DNA from 3 places in the Thioalkalivibrio sp. ALMg3 genome. Region 2 is predicted to be linked to each of the others. Evidence: predicted binding sites of a transcription regulator. Region 2 holds the regulator's gene; each other region holds the start of a gene.

Region 1 (7,934 bases), on a different contig from region 2:
AATCATTGTTTGGCGCCGATGCGTTACCGGAGGCCGGGGCACGGCTCGCCGTGTTGCCGGACTCGTCGCGACCCTTTACCCCGGGATTCTGGCTGTCGGGGCGCAGGCTGTTCGTGTTGAGGCCCTTGATATCCATGATGCCTTCCTGTCGTTGTAACTGTGCTGCAATTGTTTACGGCCAGCGGTGCTGAAACTGTAGGCCTCGGGGGCGGAAAAGTGTAACGGGCTTCACAGTCCGCTTCGAAAATCATCGGCGTGCCTGGTGTGGCGAGGCCTCAAAGCGCTACCCGGATGTGGCCGGAGGCCTGGATTTCGCCTTCGACGACGCGCCCGGAGGATGCGTTCTTGACGCGGATTCGCTCGCCGAGCGTCCCGTTCTCCAGCGCTTCGCCCTGCATGCGGATGGCGATGGAGCCGTTCTCTGCCAGGATGGTAACCCGCTGGCCGCGACTGATGATCTCGCGCGGGCTCACGTGCTGGGTGCCGATGATCTGACCCGGGCGGATGCTGCGGCGGGTCTGTTGGCCGATCAGGGCATTCTTTTCCTCATGATAACTGCCGGCATGGCGCGAGGTCTCGATTCGCTGGAAACGCAGGTCGCCCGCCGAGAGGGTGTGCTGGCGCGGCAGGGTGCGGTTCGCAACCAGCACTTCGGCGTACCGTTCGACGGTTGCCGGCACGTATAACTGCCAGGTCACCGGGCCGGCACACTGGATATGGACAGCGGTGTTGCCGTCACGCCGCCCGCCGGGTGGGAAACGCGCTTCCAGGCCGTCCGTGCAGGGGACGAGGCGCAGACGCTTGTCGAGCTGGCCAATCTCGATGGAAACATCCTCCTCGCTATCGGTAACGCCCAGTTCCTGAATCAGGAACTGCTCGGCGGCGTGGCGGATGTCGTCAACCGGGTGCACTTCGGCCCGGACGCTGGTAGACAGCAGCACCAGGGTGAACAAGAGGGCGACTCCGGCAAGGAGACGCGGAAGGGTTCGCACGTTTGCGCTCGAGTCGATTGCGCTCGCTGGCGAGGCACCGGACCGGCCGCCTTTTTCCGGAACGAAGAGGGCCCCAACGCGAACGAGCGAACGGATCAGCGTCTCCCTGGAAGCGGAAGAAAATTCTGAAATGGGTCGGCGCTGGTTCATGTTGCGGTCCTGTTTGGTCCTGTCCTGCGCAGCCAGGTCGGTGCGGGCGTCGGACTGTGCGCGAATGGCTCGGGTTTGACGGATCTTGCGTCGTTGTCGAGCGAATCGCGTGCGGTTTCAGTACGCAAAAACATGCAGATGTCGTGCCAATGACTGATCATCCGGCGCCACGCGTGCATTCAAGGCCCGTCGCGGGCGGCCGTTATCACCATGAGGCGGCGCCAGCAGGCGCATGCGCGCGAATGCAAATGACAGGCCGGGGTTGCGCGGTGCACACTTGGCCTTTGAGGCCTGTCCGGTGCCTAGAGCAATCGGGGCAAGGAGAGCGGCACGATGAGTCAATTCATTGACGATGTGAATCAGCGAACCCAGTTGGTGGGGCAGAACCGCATGGAGCTGCTGCTGTTCCATCTGGGCGGGTCGCAGACCTTCGGGATCAATGTCTTCAAGGTCCGCGAGGTGATTCCGTCGCCACCGCTGCGTCAGATTCCCGGCTCCATGAGCGTGGTGCGCGGGGTGGCGTCGCTGCGTGGCGGTACCGTGCCGATCATTGACCTGGCGCGAGCGATGGGCCTGCGTGGCGCCGTCGGGGCGGTCGACAACGGGGAGCAGAAAGTGGTGGTCACCGAGTTCAATCGTTCGGTGCAGGGCTTCTGGGTGTCGGCGGTGGACCGCATCGTCAACGTGAACTGGCAAGACGTGAAGTCGCCCCCGCGCGGAACCGGACGCGAATCCTTCCTGGTGGCCGTCACGGAGATCGACAACAAGCTGGTCGAGATCATCGACGTCGAACGGGTGCTCTCCATCGTCAATCCGCTGCCCAGCGAGGTCTCGCCATCCATCCGCGAGAACGCCAGAGAGGCCAGCGGGCGCAAGGTCGTGATCGTCGATGACTCGGTGGTGGCGCGCAAGCAGATCGAGGGCGCGATCAAGGGCCTCGGTTTCGAATACGACGTCTTCAAGGATGGCCAGGAGGCACTGGATTTCCTTGAACAGAAGGCCGCGGAAGGGCCGGTGGGTGACCAGATCGAGATGGTGATCTCGGATATCGAGATGCCACGCATGGACGGCTACACCCTGACCGCGCGCATCCGGGACAACACCGCGCTGAAGGACCTGAAGGTGCTGCTGCACTCCTCGCTGAGCGGTGAGTTCAATACCGACATGGTCAAGCGCGCGGGCGCGGATGCCTTTCTCTCCAAGTTCAATCCCGATGAGCTGGCCAATGCCGTACTGGATCAGACCGGGCGCGAGAGTCAGCAGGCCGAATGAGCGGTCGGGCGGAACCGCGTTGCCGCCCGCCAAGCCCGGAGCGGCGATGGGTGGCCGGAAGTCGGTGTGTATGGTGCCATGCGCGCGACGCCGTATACTCGATCCGATCTTCGGGCTTACCCCGGTTTTCCGGCCAAGCGGCCCCGGTCAAGGATTCGTCATCAGGATGCCTAATCACGATGGACAGCGCTCAGGGATGACTCGGTGATCGATTCCCGCGACTACGAGGAGTTCTCCCGCTTCCTGCAGGACTGCTGCGGCTTGGTGTTGGGTGACAGCCGCCAGTACCTGGTTTCCAGTCGTCTGTCGCGGCTGCTCGACGAGTTCGACTTCAAGAGCGTCCCGGAACTGCTGCATGCGATGCGGCAGGCCCCGAATCCGCGCCTGCGCACCCGCGTGATCGATGCGATGACGACCAACGAGACGTCCTGGTTCCGCGATGGCTTTCCGTTCGAGATCCTGCGCCACGTGCTGTTGCCGGAACTGGCGGCGAAGGGAGGCAGCATCAAGGTCTGGTCCGCGGGATGCTCCAGTGGGCAGGAGGCCTATACGATCTCGATGGTGGTCTCGGAATGGGAGGAGTCGCGGCCGGCTCGGAAGGTGCCGGTCTCCATTCTGGGCACGGACCTGTCAGAGAAGATCCTGGACGATGCGCGACGGGCCGTGTACGACGGCCTGAGCATCGTGCGCGGGCTCAGCGAGAGCCGGCGCGCGCGCTTCTTCGAGACCGTCGCGGATGGCCACAAGGTGATCCCGGATGTGCAGCGGCGCTGTCGCTTTCAGAAGCTCAACCTGATCGACAGCTATGCGGCGCTGGGCAAGTTCGACCTGGTGTTCTGCCGCAACGTGCTGATCTATTTCTCGGGCGACACCAAGCGACAGGTTCTTGACGCTATCGCCCGGCAGATGAATCCGGGCGGGTATCTGTTTCTTGGCGCTTCCGAGACCGCAGGGCCCTACACCCAGGCCTTCGAGACCGTACGAACCGAGTACGGCTCGGTACTTCGTCTGAAGTCCTGACGTAATCCAGCCCCGGGGCTGATCCCCGGGAACGCCCGTGCAATGCGGGCGGCGAGTCGCTCCATCCCTTCCCCTGGCTGCCCACTGTGCCTGCGCCCCTGCGGCACGTCGCTCGAGAATGGCATAACGATTGCTTCAGTTCCCCTGCGAAGGGTCGCAATCGGTGCGCCCCGTTCTCCAAGCGAGGGTCCGCCACGGGCGGACAGGACGGAAGCGATGAGTCTCTCTCTCGACAAGGCGATGGGTATTTCTCCGCAGGCGGTGAACGTGCGGGCGCAGCGCATGGAGCTGCTGGCCTCCAACATCGCCAACGCGGATACCCCGAACTACAAGGCGCGGGATATCGATTTTCGTGCGGTGCTCGAATCCGCGGCCGGCGGCGGCAATACCTTGCCCATGGCGCGCAGCCAGGCGGCGCATCTCGACCCCAACGCTGGCGCGATGAACGGGCAGGTCGAGGCGCTTTACCGCGTCCCCTCGCAGGCGTCGCTGGATGGCAACACGGTGGACCCGCAGATGGAGCGGGCCGCCTTTGCCGAGAACGCCGTTCAATATCAGAGCAGCCTGGAATTCCTCAATCGCCGGGTCTCCGGCATCCGCGAAGCCCTGCGGGGCGATCGTTAAGGAAACACTGATTAATGTACACACTCGCGTTGGTACCCCAGGTTTTCCGTGCCAAGGCGCGGTGCGCAGCCGGTAGTGGTTCTACCGGCAAGTGCCGCAACGCAGGATCGGGGAACCTGGGGTGCCAACCCCCGCAAGTCATAGAAAGTAGGGGGTCGGCCGCCCGTTGTTATCAAAAACGGGCGCGGGAACGGCGTTGCGGTTCCTTTGTGCAGAATGACTGCACGGCAGTCACCGCGCCTTGTTCGCACGCAAAAGCGACTCGAGCGCGAGCGTGTACATCAATCAGTGTTTCCTTAACGCGGACCTGATCGGGAGATCGATGTCGTGAGCAACCTCTTCAGCCTGTTCAATACCTCCGCCTCGGCGCTGTCGGCGCAGTCGGTGCGCCTGAACACCGTGGCCTCGAACCTGGCCAACGCGAACACCGCCGCGACCAACCCCGACGAGGCCTATCGCGCCAAGCAGGTGCTGTTCCAGAGCGTGATGGACCAGGCCAACCCGAACGGTTCGTCGACGGCCGTTCGGGTGGCCGGCGTGACCGAGTCGCAGGCGGCGCCGCATGCGCATTACGAACCCCATCACCCGCAGGCCAACGAGGAGGGCTACATCTTCCGTCCGGCCATCAGCGTGGTGGAGGAGATGGCCAACATGATGTCCGCCTCGCGCAACTACGAAGCCAACGTGGAGGTGATGGAGACCTCGCGTCAGCTGCTCCAGCGCACATTGCAGATCGGTCAAGGCTAGGGAGCCATCGATGACACAGATATCCCCCGAATTGCTGGATCGCCTGGGCCTCTCGCGCCCCGAGCAGAAACAGGACAAGGACATGGACCGCCTGGGCCAGTCCGACTTCCTCAAGCTGATGACGACCCAGCTGGAGAATCAGGACCCGATGGAGCCGATGGACAACGGCGACTTCCTGGGCCAGATGGCGCAGTTCTCGACCGTAACCGGCATCGAGGAGCTGTCCAAGTCGTTCCAGCAGCTGGCGCAGTCGCTGGGGCAGAACCAGACGCTGCAGGCGGCATCCCTGGTAGGCAAGGACGTGCTGGTTCCCGTCGAATTCGGCGAGCTGGGTCCGGACGGCCTGATCAAGGGTGCGGTGGACCTGGATCGCTCCACGGAGGAGCTGCAGATCGACGTCTACAGCCCGAACGGCGAGCGCATCCGCCGCATGAACCTGGGCGCCGCCGGCAGCGGCCTGCAGGAGTTCAGCTGGAACGGCATGCGCGACGACGGGACCTTCGCACCCCCGGGCGTCTACGAGTTCAAGGCCACGGCCCGCTCCGGTACCCAGTCCGAGGCCGTGGATACCTTCCTGGATGCCCGCGTGGAGAGCGTCGCGGTGGGTAACGATTCCGGGCTGGCACTGACCGTGCAAGGCCTGGGCGAGATCAGCTTTTCGGATGTACGACGGATTGGCGGCTGACGCCCAAACCGCGACAAAAGAACCCTAACGGAGGAAAGACCCCATGCCCTTCAATATTGGATTGAGCGGACTGAACGCGGCGCAGGCCGACCTGCAGACCACCGGCAACAACGTCTCCAACTCGGGGACCACCGGATTCAAGCGCTCGCGGGCGGAATTCGGTGACGTGTTTGCCCAGAGCTTCGGCGGCATCAGCCAGACGGCGATCGGCTCCGGCACGCGCCTGCAGGCGGTGACCCAGCAATTCTCGCAGGGCCGCACGGAGTTCACCGAGAACGGTCTGGACCTGGCCATCAACGGCGAGGGCTTCTTCGTCCTGGACGACCAGGGCAGTAAGGTCTACAGCCGGGCGGGGGAGTTCCAGGTCGATCGCGACGGCTTTCTAGTGAACAGCCAGGGGCAGCGTCTGCAGGGCTATGACGGAGTTGATAGCAACCGTGTTGACGATCTACGCCTTCAGACCGATACCGCGGCACCCCAGGCCACCACGAACCTCGAGGCCCTGATCAACCTGCGCTCGGATGCCGGCACGATTGAAGACGAATTCGACCTGGAAAAGCCCGAGACCTACAACTTCTCAACGTCGCTGACGATGTACGACTCCCTGGGCATCGCTCGGGACGCCAGCCTGTATTTCGTGAAGACCGCCCCGAATGAGTGGAATGCCCACGTCGCGGTACGACGGGACGACGGAAACCTAATGGAACTTGAGGACTACGGGGGAGGATCCGAAGGCCCGTTGACGCTGGAATTCGATCCCAGCGGTCAGTTGGACGTTGTTGACCCCGCGGCTGAGGGTCTAACTGTCCCGGGCGGACCGGAAGGTGATTTGGACGGGGCAGAACCACTGGTCTTCGACATCGACTTCGATGGTACCACCCAGTTCGGGGGAGATTTTTCGGTGAACGATCTGAACCAGGACGGCTTTGCCTCCGGACAGCTGACCGGCATTGATATCGACGACACCGGTGTCGTGTTTGCCCGCTTCACCAACGGCCAATCCACTGCGCTGGGCCAGTTGACGCTCGCGAACTTCTCCAATCCGCAGGGGCTGGAGCAGCTGGGTGATAACAACTGGGCCGAGACCTTCGCGGCGGGTGACGTGCGAATGGGTCGCCCCGGATCCAGCAACCTCGGGGCGGTACAGGCGGGTGCCCTTGAGGCCTCGAACGTGGATATCGCCCAGGAGCTGGTCAACCTAATCACCGCGCAGCGCAACTTCCAGGCGAATGCGCAGACCATCTCCACGGCCGATCAGGTCACCCAGACGATCATCAACATCCGTTAAGTCGCGGATGAGACGCTGAAGAGGGCTTGAGCATGGATCGATTTCTGTACATCGCGATGTCCGGTGCGAAGGAGACGATGCACGCACAGGCCATCAACAACCACAACCTGGCCAACGCCAACACCGACGGCTTTCGCCAGGCCCTGGCTACGGCGGACACCTTGCCGGTGCGCGGGCCGGGCCATGCCTCGCGTGATTACACCCAGATCGGCAACGATGCGGTGGATTTCAGCAAGGGCAAGATGCAGAGCACCGGGCGCGATATGGACATCGCCATCGAGGGCGAAGGCTTTATCGCGGTGCAGGGCCCGGACGGGGAGGAAGGTTACACCCGCGCCGGCTCGCTGCATGTGGATGCCTTTGGGCTGCTGCGCACCGCGCAGGGTCACCAGGTACTGGGGGATGGCGGTCCGATTGCCATCCCGCCGGCGGAGCAGATCGAGATCGGCACTGACGGGACCATCAGCGTGCGCCCCCTGGGCGTGGGCCCGGAGGCCCTGGCGGCGGTGGAACGCATCCGCCTGGTCAACCCGGACACCGACGAGCTCCAGCGCGGGGATGACGGCCTGTTCCGCCTGGCGGAAGGGGGCGAGGCCCCGGCGGATGCCGAGGTGCGCGTGGTCTCCGGGATGCTGGAGGGCAGCAACGTGAACACGGTGGAGGCGCTGACCCGGATGATCGAGTTGTCCCGCCACTTCGAGATGCAAGTGAAGATGATGGATAGCGCCAACACGCTGGAACAAAGCAGCAACCGCCTGCTGGGCCTCGGGTAATTTCCCGGGACTCGCGCGGCACTTGAGAGAAAACAGGAGAACACCATGAACCAGGCACTGTGGATCGCCAAGACCGGCCTCGACGCGCAGCACACGCGCATGTCGACGGTCTCGAACAACCTGGCCAACGTGAATACCACCGGTTTCAAGAAGGACCGGGCGGTGTTCGAGGATCTGATCTATCAGACCGTGCGCCAGCCAGGCGCCCAGGCCACTCAGGATCAGCAGCTGCCCTCGGGCCTGCAGATCGGTACCGGGGTGCGCGCCGTCTCCACCGAGAAGATGTTCCAGCAGGGCAACCTGCAGCAGACGGACAACTCGCTGGATATGGCCATCGAGGGGCGCGGGTTCTTCCAGATCCTGCTGCCGGACGGGAATGTCGG
Region 2 (7,934 bases):
ACCGCCTGGTGGGCGTGATCAACATGCACGACCTGCTGCGCGCCGGGGTGGCGTGATGAACCTGGATGCCACCACTCTGCGCACCCACCAGCAGGCCGTGCGCCTGCTGATCCTGGACGTGGACGGCGTGCTGACCGACGGCAGCCTGTTCCTCGGCGACGGCGGCGAGCAGTACAAGGCCTTCAACAGCCGCGACGGCCACGGTATCCGTCTGGCCCTGGACGGCGGGATCGAGATCGCCATCCTGACCGGGCGCACCTCCGGGGTCGTCGAACACCGTATGCGCGACCTGGGTGTGGAGCATCTGATCCAGGGCCGCCGCGACAAGGGCGAGGCCCTGCACGAACTGCTGCAGCGGACCGGCCACGACCCCGCCGAAGCGGCCTTCATGGGCGACGACATCGTGGATCTACCAGCGATGCAGCGGGTCGGGCTCGGGATCGCGGTCGGCGACGCCCACCCGCTGGTGCGCCAGCATGCCCAGTGGGTGACCGAGGCCCATGGTGGGCGCGGGGCCGTGCGCGAGGCCTGCGAGGGCCTGCTGGCCGCGCAGAGCCGGCTCGACGCGCTGTTCGAGACCTACCTGAACGGATGAGCCGCAGGATTCGCAGCCGACTCGGATGGGCCTTGGCCGTGCTCGCATTCGCGACCGTGCCCCTGGCGCAGGCTGAGGTAAGCCCGCCCGAGGGCGAGGTCACGCTGCAGATTGACGGCTTCACCCTGCATGCCACCGGCGACGACGGCGAACTGAGCCATCGTCTGCGCGGCACCCGCCTGCGCGAGTTTGGACGTGACGGCCCCCAATGGGTGGACGACCCGGACCTCGACCTGTTCGCCGAAGGCGGTATCGAATGGCGCTGGACTGCCCCCGCCGCACTGCATCAACCGGCCGCCGTGACCCTGGACCTGGTGGGCCCCACCCACGGCGTACAGCCGCCCCGCGGCGAACGCGTAGAGACCATCATCGATTCGCGGGATGTTCGCGTCGCCACCGACACCATGGTCGCCACTTCGGATGCCCTTTCCACCCTGAACCAGCCGGGCCTGTTCCAGCGCGGCACCGGTCTGCGCGTGGACTCGCGAGGGGATACCATAGAGTTGTTCCATGACGTGTACTCGCTCTACAGCGAGACGAGCGAGGAGGATCCCGCGCATGACCCCGAATCCCCATAGCCTTCGCCACCGTCCGGGCCAACCGGGTGCCCGCCTGGCGGCGCTCCTGCTGCTAGCCCTGCTGGCCACGCCCGCGCTCGCCCAGCAGGGCTCGGCGGGCCCGGCACTGCCGGTGGAGATCACTGCCGACCGCGCGGAGATGGACGAACGCCAGGGGCTGGGGACCTACACCGGCGACGTGATCGTAATCCGCGGCGACATGACCCTGGAGGCCGACAAGGTCTACGTGCGCACCCGCGATCGCCGCCCCTACGAAATGGAGGCCCACGGCGAGCCGGCACGCCTGGAATCACCCGATCCGGAAACCGGAGAGATGCGCATTGCCACCGCCCTGCGCATCGACTACCTGCTGAACGAGGACCGCATGATCCTCACCGACCAGGCCCATGTGATCACCACCAGCGAGGAGGCGCGCGGCAAGCGCATCACCTACGACCTGACGACCGACGTGATCGAGGCCGAACGCGGCGAAGGCGACAGCGAGCGCGTGCGCATCACCATCCAGCCGCGCGACGACGAATGAACGCCACCGCCCCCAGCCCATCCGCCACACCGGCACAAACCAACGACCGCCTGATCGGACGCGAGCTGACCAAGCGCTACGGCCAGCGCACGGTGCTGGACCAGGTGGACGTCGACCTCGCGCCCGGCGAGGTGGTCGGCCTGCTGGGCCCGAACGGGGCCGGCAAAACCACCTGCTTCTACAGCCTGGTCGGGCTGATCCGTCCCAATGCCGGGCGCATCACCCTGGGCGAGCGCGACATCACCCGCGCCCCCATCCACGTACGCGCGCGCGCCGGCCTCGGCTACCTGCCGCAGGAGGCCTCGATCTTTCGCCGCCTGAGCGTGTGGGACAACCTGCAGGCCGTGCTGGAACTGCGCCCCGGGCTGGATCGCCACGAGCGCCGCCGCATTGGCGATGCGCTGATCGAGGAGTTTCAGCTCGAGACCGTGCGCCACAGCCCGGGCATCGCGCTGTCCGGTGGGGAACGGCGCCGGGCCGAGATCGCCCGCGCCCTCGCCGGGGATCCGCGCTTCATCTGTCTGGACGAGCCCTTCGCCGGGGTGGACCCGATCTCGGTGGGCGACATCCAGGACGTGATTCGGCATCTCGCCCAGCGCGGCATCGGCGTACTGATCTCCGATCACAACGTGCGCGAGACCCTCGGCATCTGCCACAGGGCCTATATTCTAAGCGAAGGCCGCCTGCTGGCCGCCGGGACACCGGACGAGCTGCTGGCCGATCCCCAGGTGCGCCGGGTCTATCTCGGCGAGAACTTCCGCCTGTGAAAGCGCCCCGTATGCGGCCCGGTCGGTGCACAAACCACAAGGCAGGCTTTAAGATTCCATCAATGCCCACCCTCGCCCCGCATACCCGATGCTGAAACCCGGCCTGAATCTGCAGCTGGGTCAGACGCTGACCATGACCCCGCAACTGCAGCAGGCGATCCGCCTGTTGCAGCTGTCCACGCTCGAGCTCCAGGTGGAGATCCAGCAGGCGCTGGAGAGCAACCCCATGCTCGAACAGGTCGAGGACGAAGATGCCGAGGCCGACACCGAGCGCCTGAACCAGGACGGCGAGCTGGTGGAAGGCGATCGCATGGAGGCCACCACCACCAGCGACGACGTGATCCCCGAGGAACTGACGACCGACAGCCGCTGGGACGACATCTACGAGCCGGCCCCGACGCCCAACAAGGGCGTGGATGACCGCGACCCGCTGGAAAACACCAGCGACGACGACGGTGAGGGCCTGCAGGATCACCTGCTGTGGCAGCTGCATCTGAGCCATCTGACACCGCGCGACCAGCGCATCGGGGCGGCCCTGATCGACGCCATCAGCCCCGACGGCTATCTCGAGGGTGACCTGGAAACCCTGGCCGAGACCATCAGCCGAGGCGAGGATGAAACCGTCGGCGTCGACGAGGTCGAGGCAGTGCTCCACTGGATTCAGCAGTGCGACCCGCTGGGGGTCGGCGCGCGCAACCTGCGGGAGTGCCTGGAGATCCAGCTACGCGAACTGGCCCCGGACGCCCCGGCCCGCGAGGCCGCACGGGCGATCCTGGAACACGGCATGGACAGCCTGGGCAAGCGCGACTACAAGGCCCTGCAGCGCCAGTCCGGCGTACGCGACCCGGACGAACTGGCCCGCGCACTGGATCTGATCCGCACCCTGAACCCGCGCCCCGGCGCACAGATCAGCTCCGCCACCTCGGAATACGTGGTCCCGGATGTCTACGTGCGCCACACCACCGAGGGCTGGCGCGTGGATCTAAACCCGGAGATCGCACCGCGCATCCGCATCAACGACCTCTACGCCGGCATGGTGCGCCAGGTCTCGGATGCCCGCGACAGCGCCTTTATGCGCGATCAGCTGCAGGAGGCACGCTGGTTCCTGAAGAGCCTGCACAGCCGCAACGACACCCTGCTGCGGGTCGCCGAGGCGATCGTCCATCGCCAGCAGGGCTTTCTCGAGCATGGCGACGTCGCGATGCAGCCATTGATCCTGCGCGACATTGCCGAGACCCTGGAGATGCACGAATCGACCATCTCGCGGGTTACCACGCAGAAATACATGCACACCCCGCGCGGGGTCTTCGAGTTCAAGTATTTCTTCTCCAGCCATGTCGGCACGAACGATGGCGGCGAGTGTTCCGCCACCGCCATCCGTGCCATGATTCGCGAATTGATTGGCGACGAACCCCCGAACAAGCCGCTCAGCGATGCCCGGCTCGCCCAGGTCCTGTCGGACCGGGGCATCAACGTAGCGCGCCGCACCGTGGCCAAGTACCGCGAGGCGATGCACATCCCTTCATCCAGCGAACGCCGGCAGATGGCCTCGATGCCCACCGGCAGCAAGTAACCAAGGAGTCCTGACCATGCAGATCAACCTGACCGGCCACCACGTGGACATCACCGACGCCCTGCGCGACTACGTCAACGAGAAATTCGCGAAGCTGGAGCGCCACTTCGACAAGGTCATCGACGTCCACGTCGTGCTGACCCACGAGAAGACCCGGAATCAGCACAACCAGGCCGAAGCGAATCTCCAGGTCAGCGGCAATCACATCCACGCCGAGGCCTCTCACGAGGACATGTATGCCGCAATCGACGCGCTGATCGACAAAGTCGACCGTCAGCTGATCAAGCACAAGGAAAAGGTCAAGGACCACCACCGCGCCGAAGGTGCCCAGCGCAACCGCGAGCAGGCCTCCTGATCCATGACGATTGCCGAGTTGATCACCTCCGAGCGCATTGGCCTGCAACCCGAGTGCTCCAGCCAGAAACGGGCCCTGGAGGCCCTGGCGGACCTCCTCGCCGGCGGAGGTGACGGCACGGGACCAGGAAGCAATGCGATCTTCGAGGCCCTGTCCGCACGCGAAAAACTCGGATCCACCGGTCTCGGCCATGGGGTTGCGATTCCCCATGGCCGCCTGGCCGATCTCGAGGCGCCGCGCGTGGCCGTGCTGCGCCTGGAAAAGGGCGTCGACTTCGACGCCATGGATCACGAGCCGGTCGATATCCTGATCGCACTGCTGGTCCCGGAGGCCGCCACCGGCGACCACCTCGACCTGCTGGCCCAACTCGCCCGCGGCCTGTCGCAGCCAGACACCATCGGAGCGCTGCGCCGGGCCGGGGACGCGGCGGCCCTGGAACAGGAACTCGTGCGCCGCTTCAGCGAGGACTAAGCCCGTGGAACCCGCCTCCAGCCGCGATTCCGGCGCGCAGCGTCTGCCATGAACGAGGCGCTGGGAGAAGGCGGGATCGCCCGCGACATCAACGTGGAGAGCCTGATCCAGGCCATGGGAAACCGCCTGGATCTTCGCTTCGTGCACGGCGAACATGCAGCACCCGACCGCAAGCTGGTCGGCGACGACGGGGACGACCTGCCGCTGGCCGGCCATCTCAACCTGATCCGGCCCAACCGCATCCAGATCATCGGCGACTTCGAGGCCCGCTACATCTCCAGCCTCAGCGCCACCCAGTGCAACGACCTGATCCTGGAGATGGCCCGCACTGGGACCACCGCGGTGATCTTCGCCGAGGACACCTGTCCGTTCTCGGAGATGCCCGACGCCCCGCAGGAGGCGCTGCCGCTGATCCTGTGCTCCAGCACCAGCAGCCACGAGATTATCTCGCTGCTGCGCTATTTCCTGCAGCAGCGCCTGGCCCATTTCGAGGTGCGCCACGGCGTGTTCATGGAGATCCTCGGGATCGGGGTGCTGATCAGCGGCGCCTCCAGCGTTGGCAAGAGCGAGGTCGCACTGGAACTGATCTCGCGCGGGCATCGCCTGATCGCCGACGATGCCCCCGAATTCGCGCGCATTGCGCCCGACATCGTGCGCGGCCACTGCCCGGCCCTGCTCCAGGACCTGCTCGAGGTGCGCGGTCTTGGGGTGCTCAACATCCGCGCCATGTACGGCGATTCCGCGATCAAGGGCGGCAAGTACCTGCGCCTGATCATCGACCTACGCGATCATGGCGAACCCTCGCCGGTCCCCGATGACCGGCTGAACGGGCGCCGCGGCGAGATCGATATCCTCGGCCTGCGCGTCCCCTTGATCAGCCTGCCGATCGCGCCGGGGCGCAACATCGCGGTCATGATCGAGGCGGCCGTGCGCAACCACATGCTGCACATGCAGGGCTATATCGCTGGCGACGACCTGCGCGCACGCCAGCGCCGCCAGATGAGCGGCGAGACGGAGGAGCCGCCCTACCATCGCGCGGTGCCCGCCACTACGGTCCCCAACCCGGACCCGGAGGGCTGAATCGGCCATGCGCCTGCTAATCGTCAGTGGCCTGTCCGGGTCCGGCAAGACCGTGGCCCTGCACACCCTGGAGGATGCCGGCTACTTCTGCGTCGACAACCTCCCGCTGCCGCTGCTGCCGGACCTGATCGATCAGGTCCGGCAGGGCCACTACGACACCGAGACCGACCGCCATCTGGCCGTGGGCGTGGATGTGCGCAGCGGCCTGGAGGCCCTGGAGGGGTTCTCCGATCTCCTGGCGCAACTACGGGCGGACGGGGTGCAGGTGGAGGTCCTGTTCCTGCAGGCGGCCAGCGAGGTGCTGCTGCGGCGCTACCACCTGACCCGCCGGCGCCACCCGCTGGCGCGCGACGGCGTGCCACTGGTCGAGGCCATCGACCGCGAACGCGAGTGGCTGGGCCATGTGGCCGCGGAGGCCGATCTGACGGTCGACACCTCGCGCCTGTCGATGCACGATCTGGCCCGCACCCTGCGCGACCGCATAGGCGAGCGCGGGGAACACGAGCTATCCCTGCAGTTCCAGTCTTTCGGCTTCAAGCACGGCGCGCCGCTGGATTCCGACTTCGTGTTCGACGTGCGCTGCTTGCCCAATCCGCACTACGAAAGCGATCTGGCCGCCCTGACCGGTCGCGACCCGCCCGTGTGCGAGTTCCTTGAGCGGCACGCGGAGGTCGCGGCCATGTTCGACAGCATCCAGGGATTCCTGTCGCAGTGGCTGCCGCGCCTGCTGGACGATCACCGCAGCTACGTCACGGTCTCCATCGGTTGTACCGGCGGGCAACACCGCTCGGTGTATCTGGTGGAGCGGCTTGCGGAGGCGTGGCAGGATCGGGAACATGTTACTGTTAGCACCCGTCACCGCGAGCTGGGTAAACAGTAACCACTGGACGCGGGACGAGGGCCTTCTGGAACCCGCAATCGGAGCAGATCCATGGGCGTTGGTCTCATTCTGATCACGCATCAAAACCTGGGCGATACCCTGCTGCAGACCGCGCAGAGCATGCTCGGGGGCCTGCCCGAGGACTGCGAGTCCATGGCGATGTCCCAGAACGACGACCCCGACGAGGTCCTGGCCCGCGCCCGCGAGCGCCTGGCGACCCTCGACAGCGGCTCGGGGGTGCTCGTTCTGACCGACATGTTTGGCTCCACGCCTTCCAACGTGGCGATTCGCGTCGCCCGGGGTGCAAATGCCCGCGTGATCGCCGGCGCCAACCTGCCAATGCTCATCCGCGTGCTCAACTATCAACACCTCCCCCTGACCGAACTGGTCAACAAGGCCCTTTCGGGCGGCCATGACGGGATTCTCCTCTGCGATCAGGAGTGCAGCGATGCCGCAGCGCGTAGTCCCCATCGTTAATCGCCTGGGGATGCACGCGCGCGCCGCGGCCAAGTTCGTCAGCCTGGCCAGCAAGTTCGCCGCGGACGTCTCCGTCTCCCGCAACCAGCAGGAGGTGAATGGCAAGAGCATCATGGGCGTGATGATGCTGGCCGCCGCCCAGGGCAGCGAGATCACCATCGAGGCCGAAGGCAAGGATGCGCCGGAGGCGCTGGATGCACTCGCAGAGTTGGTTGCCGATCGTTTCGGCGAAGAGGCCTGAACCTCCGAGTCCCGCCCGCCCCGGTCAACAACCACCATCCCCTGCGGGGGCTATCCGGGCCACGCTCCCGGGTCGGAGGCCGCGTCACCCAGCCCGTCCAGGCCGACCTGCTCGAGCTTGCGCTCCGCCAGGCGCACAGCGGCCGTCAAAGCCTGCTCCGGGGGCTCCCCGGAGACCAGCGCGTGGATCAACCCGGCATTGAAGGTATCCCCTGCCCCCACGCTGTCGACCACCCGCCGTCCGGGCGTCGCTTCACAATGGTGGATCGCGCCCCGCACGGCCATCCAGGCCCCTTCGCCCCCGGCGGTCACGGTCAGGATGCGATCAGGAAAGCGCTCGGAAAGCTGCTGCAGCGCAGCCTCGGGAGTGCCCGCCACGCTCGCGGCCCAGTCGC
Region 3 (7,934 bases), on a different contig from region 2:
GACGCGCCAGCAGGGGCGGGGTGCCATCGTGGATGAAGCCGCGCTTGTCCTCGCGGATGACGCGCCCCGTTGCCTCCACGAGATCCAGATAGTCCTCGAAGCCGAAGGGCACGGCGCACTCCGCGCGGCCAGTGGCGTCGAATGGAAGTAGCGGGGCGCTGACCAGTTGGTCCAGGACCGTCTCCGGCTGCAAGGATTCTGTTTCGTGCGGACCGGATCGTGACCGGTTCGCTCGTGTGTCGGATTTCGTAGCGTTGGTGTGTTCCGGCGCCGTGCTGTCGCCTGGAACTGCGGGATCGGCGGCGGCGCGTCCGGCTACCGTTGTTCCATCCCCGGACGTCGCGCGCAGCAGGGCAAGCCGTTCCGCGACCGAGGTGTACTCGGAGGCCTCCGGCGTGGGGGCCATCCCGGCCCGGATCGGGTTCAGGTCCACGTACGCCATGGCCGTCAGGACCGCTTGCTCGTCGAGCAGGGCCTGGCTCTTGAAGCGCCCCTCCCAGAACCGTCCCGTCACGCCGTCCTCGGCGTTCGCCTGGCGGGCGATCGACTCGTTCAGAACGCGCATGAACCACGACAGGTCAGCGAGTCGGGAGCGGTACGTCTCGACCCAGGCATCCACGATCTTCATCTCGGCCGCACCGAGCCGCTGTGGATCGGCCAGATACCGCTGCACCATCACCGGCCCCGAGAAGAGCTGCGTCCAGCGACGCAGGATCTCGTCGCGCTCCAGGGGCTCGACGCGCGCCTCGTCCACTCGCACCACGATATGGAAGTGGTTGCTCATGACCGCATAGGCCGCGATATCGACGGCGAAGACCGATGCAAGCTGCTTCAGACGATCGGCGATCCAGCCGCGGCGATGCTCAAAGGATCGCCCGGAGTGGGCATCGTGTCCGCACAGAAACGCGCGGCGGACGCAGCGGGAAACGACGTGGTACCAGGGCGTGTCGTCCAGAGAGACGAGGGTCGAGCGGGGCTGGGTCATGATGAACTCCTTCCGTGGAGTAGGTCTTGCAGCAACGCAGGTTCGTTACGTTCCTGTCGTTAGGATAGTGAATGCCTTGGAGTTTTTCAGGGCGTAGCGAAACCGCGTTCCAGGGTTCCGTTAGAGCGGGGCGAGCAAGGTGGGTTTGCCCGAGGTTCGGGGGACGGGTTGCAGACGCGGGGCTTGCGGCCGATTGCTTCGGCGAATCCGGTTTATGTCAACAAAGTGGGTGTCCCAGAGGATTGCCTGCGGCCGATTGCTTCGGCGAATCCGGCTTATGTCCACAAAGTGGGTGTCCCAGAGGATTTCGGGCTCCACGCGAGACTACGATTCCCTTCAGCGGTCGAACACCTCCCCGGTATCCTTCGATGAACCATAAAAAAGCCCCGGCACTAGGCCGGGGCTCCGAGAGGGGAAAACAAATCTGTCCCCTTTGCTTCTCTTTTAGCGGCAGTTGGCCGGACGATACTTGCCCGGCAGGCTCCCCCCAGTGCAGTCCCACTCGATAGAACCATCTACGGCGGTTCCAGCTGCAATGTCGTTTCCACCCACCTGGGGCATGAAGGTCATGACGTTGTCGGTATCATCGATCACATTGGTGAAGGTGATTTCAATCTCCCCATTGGTTCCATCCACGACGATGCCGGACACGATGTCAGTTGCGGCAGGTGCATCCCAACCCGCATCAAGAGGGTTAGTTCCCGTCATCGCATTCTCAGCAACGATCGTTCGGGCGGAGGAGGCCAAACTAATCCCTTCGGTAACTTGAGCGCGCTTCGTATAATCCTGATAAGCCGGCAACGCAATCGCCGCCAGAATGCCGATAATCGCCACAACGATCATCAGTTCGATAAGCGTAAAGCCCTGTTGGACGGATTTCTTCTGCATGGTCGTACTCCCTTGATGTAATAAAAGCGGGGCCTTCGGCCCGGCCACCCCGTGGGTAGCTGTCTGAGGAGATGCATTGGGCGTGCCAAGAGCGCGGGAATGCGTGAAAACGGCGCCCGGGCGCGGTGTGGTCTGTGGCATGGGTCACGCCCACACGCTTCCCGGGTGTGTCACGTGACAAAAATGGTCATGTGAAGTGACGCACATTGTCACCCTGGGGGCTGGGGTGCCTCTGGTTGTCATGGCCGGGGTTCTTGATCTTGGGGTGTTCGAACGGTGGAGATCCCGGCTCTTCGCTGCGCTACGGCCGGGATGACGGGGGGCTGGTGCTGTGGTCGGGATGACGCGGAGGGGTGTTGGTGAGGTCGTGATCGCCTCGAGCTCGACTCCTGGCGTTCGGGGCAGTTCGTAGGGTGCGTTGAGCTTGGCGAAACGCACCGGGCGTTGGGGGTGGGGCGAGGTTGATGCGATTCGCTTTGCTCATCGCATCCTACGGGGGTGGGGTATGGGGGTTGGGGGAGCTAGAGGCCGAGTATGGCGACGGCGGTGGCGAAGTAGATGGTGATGCCGACGACGTCGACGACGGAGGTGATGAGCGGGGCGCTGGCGACGGCGGGGTCGACGCCCAGGCGGGTGAGGGTGAACGGCAGCAGCAGGCCGAACAGGGAGCCGAACAGGACGACCAGGAACATGCCGAGCGCGATGGCGTTGGCGACCTCGAGGCTGCCCAGCCAGTAGCCGGAGAGCCAGATGGCGCCGGCCAGGGTGGCACCGAGGGCGGAGGCGACCAGGATCTCCTTGCCGCCCAGGCGCCACCAGTCCTGGGGCTTGATGTCGTTGGTGGCGAGCGAGCGCACGACCAGGGTGGAGGCCTGGGCGCCGGCGTTGCCGCCGGAGGCGATGACCATGGGCAGGAAGAAGATCAGTGCGACGACGGTCTCGATGGCCGCTTCGAAGTGGGCGATGGCCAGTCCGGAGAGGATGTTCACGGCGACCAGGATGACCAGCCAGCCGATGCGCTTGCGGTAGAGCAGCTGCATGCTGGCGTCGCGCAGCGAGAGCACGACGTCACCCACCGCGGCCATGCGATGGAAGTCCTCGGTGGTCTCGGCGCGGAGTACGTCCATCACGTCGTCGACGGTGATGATGCCCAGCAGGTGGCCATTGTCGTCGACCACCGGGAGGACGTCGAGGTCGTAGTGGCTGATGCGGTGGGCGGCCTCTTCGCGGTCTTCCTCCGCACTGATGCTGACGACATCGGTGTTCATGCGCTCGCGCACGCTGGTGGTGGGGCGCGACAGCAGCAGCCCCTTCAGGCGCACCCAGCCGAGCAGTTCGCCGGTGGGCGTGACCACGAAGATGGTGTTGATGGTCTCGGCCAGGTCGCTCTGTTCGCGCAGGTGATCCATGGCCTCGGCCACCGACCAGTCGGGCTGGACCGTGGCGAACTCGGGCGTCATCAGGCGCCCGGCGCTCTCCTCCGGGTAGCCGAGCAGGGTCTCCAGGGCCTCCTGGTCTTCGTCCGGCAGGGTCTCGAGCAGGGATTCGGCCTGTTCGTCCTCCAGCCCGTCGATCACCGAGACCGCGTCGTCGTAGGACAGGGCCGCGACCAGGCGGCTGGCGTGCTCGTCGTCCAGCGCCTGAAACACGCGCGACTGGTGATCCGATTCCAGGTGGGCGTAGATATCCGCGGTGCACTCGACATCCAGGCGCTGGAAGAAGGCCTCCATCTGTTGGGCCGGCAGGGCCTCCAGGGCGTCGGAGAGATCCGGCGCCGCGTGCTCGGCGCACAGGCTCTGCAGGGCCTCGGCGGTGGGCGCGGTCAGCGCGGTCTGCAGGGCCTGCGGCAGGGTGTCGAGATCCGGTTCGGTCGGGCTCATCCGGGAGGTCCTATGGGATTGCCAGGCCGAGCAGGGCCGTGGCCAGCGTGAAGTAGATGAGGATACCGCCGATGTCGGCGAGCGAGGTGACCAGCGGTACGCTGGCGGTCGCCGGATCGAGGCGGAACTTGTTCAGGACCACCGGCAGCAGCATGCCGAGGATGCTGGCCACGGTAACGATGATGGTCATCGACAGCGCGACCAGCAGTGCGATCTCCGGCCCGCCGCGCCACAGCCCGACCAGCGATACCGCGACACCCATGCTGAGCCCGAGGGTCAGGGACACGCCCATCTCCTTGGCCCAAAGCCGGAGCCAGTCCCTGGCCGTGACCTCGCCGGTGGCCATGGCGCGCACCATCAGCGTGGAACTCTGCGCGCCCGCGTTACCGCCGGAGGCGATCAGCAGCGGCAGGAAGAACACCAGCACCACCACGGCCTCGATGATGTCCTCGTACTGGGAGATCATCAGCGCGCCGATGGTGTTGAAGGCAACCAGACCGAGCAGCCAGCCGATGCGCTTGCGATAGAGCAGGAACGGGCTGGCCTCCTGCGGGGACAGCGGCAGGGTGCCCACCGAGCCCAGCTTGTGGAAGTCCTCGGTGGACTCCGCCTCGATCAGGTCCATCACGTCGTCCACTGTGACCACGCCCAGCAGTTCGCCGATCTCGCCGACCACCGGCAGGCTCTCCAGGTCGTAGTGCTGGATGCGGCGGGCGGCCTCCACCGCGTGTTCGGAGACGGCGATGGTGATCGGGTCGGCTTCGCCCAGCAGTTCGCGCACCGGGCTGTCGGCGCTGGCGCGCAGGAAGTGGCGGATGGGGATGGCGGCCAGCAGCACGCGGTCCTGGTCGACCACGAAGATCACGTTGTTGGAGTGCTCGTCCGCGTTGCGGCGGATGAAGGCCAGGGCGCGTTTGAGCGTCCAGTCCGGGTCCACCGCGACGACGTCCGGCGACATCACGCGGCCGACCGAGTCCTCCGGGTAGTTGAGCTGCTTGAGCGCGCGGCGGATCGCGCGAAACGGCAGCAGGCGCAGGTAGCCGCGCAGGGTGTCCGGATCCAGGGTCTGCAGCAGGGCGGTGAGGTCGTCCGCCTCCATCTCGGAGAGGATGAAACGGGCGTCCTCGCGCGGCGAGGCCTCCAGCAGGCGGATCTGGTGCCCGGTGTCGAGGTAGGCAAAGACGTCCGCCTTGCGCCCGGGGGGCAGCAGGTTGAAGACGGCGATGAGGTCTTCCTCGCCCAGCTCCATCAGCGCGTGGGCGATGTCCTGCACGCGCATGTAGTCGAGCAGTTCGTGGAGCCCGTCGCGGTCGTCCAGACGCAACAGCTCCTTCAGCTCGATGATGGACTGCTCGAGGTGAAGCTCCATGCCCTTCTCCCGGCGGCATCGGGGCAGCGCGCGGACTGTGCACGGGCACAGGCCATCGCGGCGCCGCACGAATGCGGTGAATGGTGCAGGTTCGGGTCGGGCGGGGCCCGGCCGTTCCCGGCTCTTTGATCAAAGAGGCCTGACGGGAAGCGACCGGTTAGGGAACGGACGCTTGCCGCTAGGCGCAGATAGATCGGCTGCGTGATCGGCTGCTTGATCGGCGTGTCAAGGCGCGTTCCCGTGTGTGGAGATGGCGCTTATTCTAACGGATGCCGGGCCTCAATCAACCGCTTGTGTGGCTTTTTGAAACATTCATCTACTCTTCATGGTCATGTGGAGTCGGGGCCTGGTGTCTCCCGGGACGGCCCGACACCCCGGCTGGAACGGACAACAAAAGGCGGATCGTATGGCTGAGTCATCAGCGTTTTCGGGGCCGGTCCTGCGGCTCATCGGCGCGGCGTTTGCCTACCCCGGCGAGGGCGAGGTGCTGCACGGTGTGGACTTCGAGCTGGCCCCCGGCGAGCGGGTGGCGATTGTGGGCGAGAGCGGGAGTGGCAAGTCCACCCTGCTGCATTTGGCGGCCGGGCTGGAGGCGGCGGATCGCGGCGAGGTGCATCTGGCGGGCGAGGCGCTCGCGGGGCTGGACGAGGCGGCACGCACGCGGCTGCGCCGGGCCCGCGTGGGGATCGTGTTCCAGTCGTTCCATCTGATTCCGACGCTAACGGTGCTGGAGAACGTGATGCTGCCGCTGGAACTGGCGACGGCTGCCAATGCTGCCGAACGACGCGAGCGCGCCGGACGCCAGCTGACAGCGGTCGGGCTGGGGGATAAGGGTGAGCGGTATCCGGAGGCGCTGTCGGGCGGCGAGCAGCAGCGTGTCGCGATCGCGCGGGCGCTGGTGCACGAGCCGGCGCTGATCCTCGCCGACGAGCCGACCGGCAATCTCGACTCGCGCACTGGCGAGACGATATTCGGGCTGCTGCTGGAGCAAGTACGGGCGACCGGGTGTTCGTTGTTGCTGGTGACCCACAGCGATGAACTGGCGGGGCGACTGGATCGGGTGCTGACGATGCGCGACGGGGTGCTTCAGCCTCCGGAATCGGTGGAGGGGTTGCCGGCGTGAGCGGTCTCGTTCTGCGTGCGTGGCTGCGCGACTGGCGTCGGCGGCCGCTGCAGCGGGTGCTGACGCTGGTCGGTGTGATCATCGGCGTGGCGGTGGTGCTGGCGGTGGATCTGGCGAACCAGTCCGCCCAGCGGGCCTTCGACCGTTCGATGGACGAGGTGGCCGGGGCCGCTACGCATCAGGTGCTGGGGCCGGCGAGCGGCTTCGACGAGGCCTTTTACCGCGAGCTGCGCATGGCCGGGTGGCGGGATACGGCCCCGATCGTGGAGGGCCCGGCGCGATTGCCGGATGGCACGACGATCTACGTGCTGGGCGTCGATCCGCTGGCCGAGGGGCCGTTTCGCGGGGCGGCCTCGGATATCGGCGATGCCCCGGTGCAGCGCCTGGTGACCGAGCCGGGGACGATCCTGCCGCCTGCGGGCTGGTTCCGGGCGAGCGGGGAGGCGCATGGGGCTCGATTGGCACTGGAGGCGGCCGGGGGCGAGCGCGAGATCACGCTGATCGACCGTGCCGGCGAACGGGACGAGGACCCGAGTGATGATGGGGGGGATGGCGCGTCTGAGGATGCGGGCGCCTCGCTCTGGGTGACGGATATCGCCACGGCGCAGGTATTGCTCGACCGGCTGGGGCGGCTGGACCGAATCGACGTGCGGCTGGCCGATGACGAGGTCGAGGCCCTGGCCGACGTATTGCCCGCGGAACTGGAGCTGGTGGCGGTCGAGAGCCGGGGCCAGGCCGCGCGCCAGCTGGCGCAGGCGTTCCGCATCAACCTCACCGCGATGAGCCTGCTGGCGCTGCTGATCGCGGCGTTTCTGATCTACAACACGCAGACCTTTGCGGTACTGCGCCGGCGCGAGGTGATTGCCAGCCTGCGCCTGGTCGGTGTCGGGCGCCGGGCGATCTTCGGGGTGGTGCTGCTGGAGGCCCTGCTGGTCGGCGTGATCGGCACGCTGCTGGGCGCGCTGCTGGGGGTGGCTCTGGCGCAGGTGCTGGTCGCGCAGGTCGCGCAGACGGTGACGGACCACTTCTTTGCGGTGGCGGTGACCGGGGTCACGCCGCGGCCATTGGCGCTGGCCGCGGTGCTGCTGCTGGGCGTGGGGCTGTCGCTGGCGGCCGCACTGGCCCCGGCCTGGGAGGCGGCGCGGGTGGCCAGCCCGGCCGGCACCGGGCGCGGAGGGCTGGAAAGGCGTGCCCGTGGCTGGGCCGCGTGGCTGGCGCTGGCGTCTATCGTTTTGTTGCTGGCGGGCGTCGGGTTGATCGTGACCGGTGCCGGGGCGCTGGTGGGCGGGTTTGTCGCACTGTTCCTGCTGATTGCGGGGTTCGTGTTGCTGCTGCCCTGGGTGCTGGCGGGGACGCTGCGCGGCCTGGCGGTGCTGGTGCGCGGGGCGGCCCTGCCGCGCATTGCGGTCCGCAGCCTGGAGCGCAGCCTGTCGCGCAGCGCGCCCGCCACCTCGGCGCTGACGCTGGCGCTGGCGGCGGCCATCGGCGTGGCGGTGATGGTGGGGAGCTTTCGCGGCAGCGTGGAGCAGTGGCTGGGGCAGGCACTGACCTCGGACCTGTACGTGGTGCCGGCGGCCCCGGCCTCGGCGCGCGGTGGGGCGCGCCTGCCCGAGGACTGGACGGCCGACCTGGTGGCCCGGTCGGGTGCCGTGTCGGTCAGTTCCGGCACCAGCCAGGAGGTCGTCAGTG

What was found. Region 2 encodes sigma-54, which starts transcription at its own class of promoters, with help from an activator protein. Its sites were predicted from a motif close to TGGCANGNTNCNTGCTT; they were not measured.
Region 1: a site for sigma-54 is predicted at 3,554-3,570, ahead of flgB (flagellar basal body rod protein FlgB). Genes of this name have one in related genera too.
Region 3: a site for sigma-54 is predicted at 1,945-1,961, ahead of F622_RS0108820 (pilin). Genes of this name have one in related genera too.

Annotation. Positions count from the first base shown of each region.
Region 1 is NZ_KB906226.1:60,101-68,034, reverse strand. It holds gene flgM (flagellar biosynthesis anti-sigma factor FlgM) at 1-136, opposite strand, end outside; gene flgA (flagellar basal body P-ring formation chaperone FlgA) at 276-953, opposite strand; gene F622_RS0109185 (chemotaxis protein CheV) at 1,476-2,414, shown strand; gene F622_RS0109180 (protein-glutamate O-methyltransferase CheR) at 2,619-3,434, shown strand; gene flgB (flagellar basal body rod protein FlgB) at 3,651-4,058, shown strand; gene flgC (flagellar basal body rod protein FlgC) at 4,386-4,805, shown strand; gene F622_RS0109165 (flagellar hook assembly protein FlgD) at 4,816-5,490, shown strand; gene flgE (flagellar hook protein FlgE) at 5,534-6,778, shown strand; gene flgF (flagellar basal-body rod protein FlgF) at 6,811-7,551, shown strand; gene flgG (flagellar basal-body rod protein FlgG) at 7,597-7,934, shown strand, end outside.
Region 2 is NZ_KB906224.1:85,413-93,346, reverse strand. It holds gene F622_RS0107780 (KpsF/GutQ family sugar-phosphate isomerase) at 1-56, shown strand, start outside; gene F622_RS0107775 (HAD family hydrolase) at 56-595, shown strand; gene lptC (LPS export ABC transporter periplasmic protein LptC) at 592-1,173, shown strand; gene lptA (lipopolysaccharide transport periplasmic protein LptA) at 1,154-1,696, shown strand; gene lptB (LPS export ABC transporter ATP-binding protein) at 1,693-2,463, shown strand; gene F622_RS0107755 (RNA polymerase factor sigma-54) at 2,552-4,036, shown strand; gene hpf (ribosome hibernation-promoting factor, HPF/YfiA family) at 4,053-4,391, shown strand; gene F622_RS0107745 (PTS sugar transporter subunit IIA) at 4,395-4,862, shown strand; gene hprK (HPr(Ser) kinase/phosphatase) at 4,911-5,942, shown strand; gene rapZ (RNase adapter RapZ) at 5,950-6,822, shown strand; gene F622_RS0107730 (PTS sugar transporter subunit IIA) at 6,874-7,299, shown strand; gene F622_RS0107725 (HPr family phosphocarrier protein) at 7,271-7,540, shown strand; gene F622_RS0107720 (PfkB family carbohydrate kinase) at 7,591-7,934, opposite strand, start outside.
Region 3 is NZ_KB906225.1:120,324-128,257, forward strand. It holds gene F622_RS0108815 (transposase) at 1-985, opposite strand, end outside; gene F622_RS0108820 (pilin) at 1,430-1,873, opposite strand; gene mgtE (magnesium transporter) at 2,395-3,753, opposite strand; gene mgtE (magnesium transporter) at 3,764-5,122, opposite strand; gene F622_RS0108835 (ABC transporter ATP-binding protein) at 5,529-6,245, shown strand; gene F622_RS0108840 (ABC transporter permease) at 6,242-7,934, shown strand, end outside.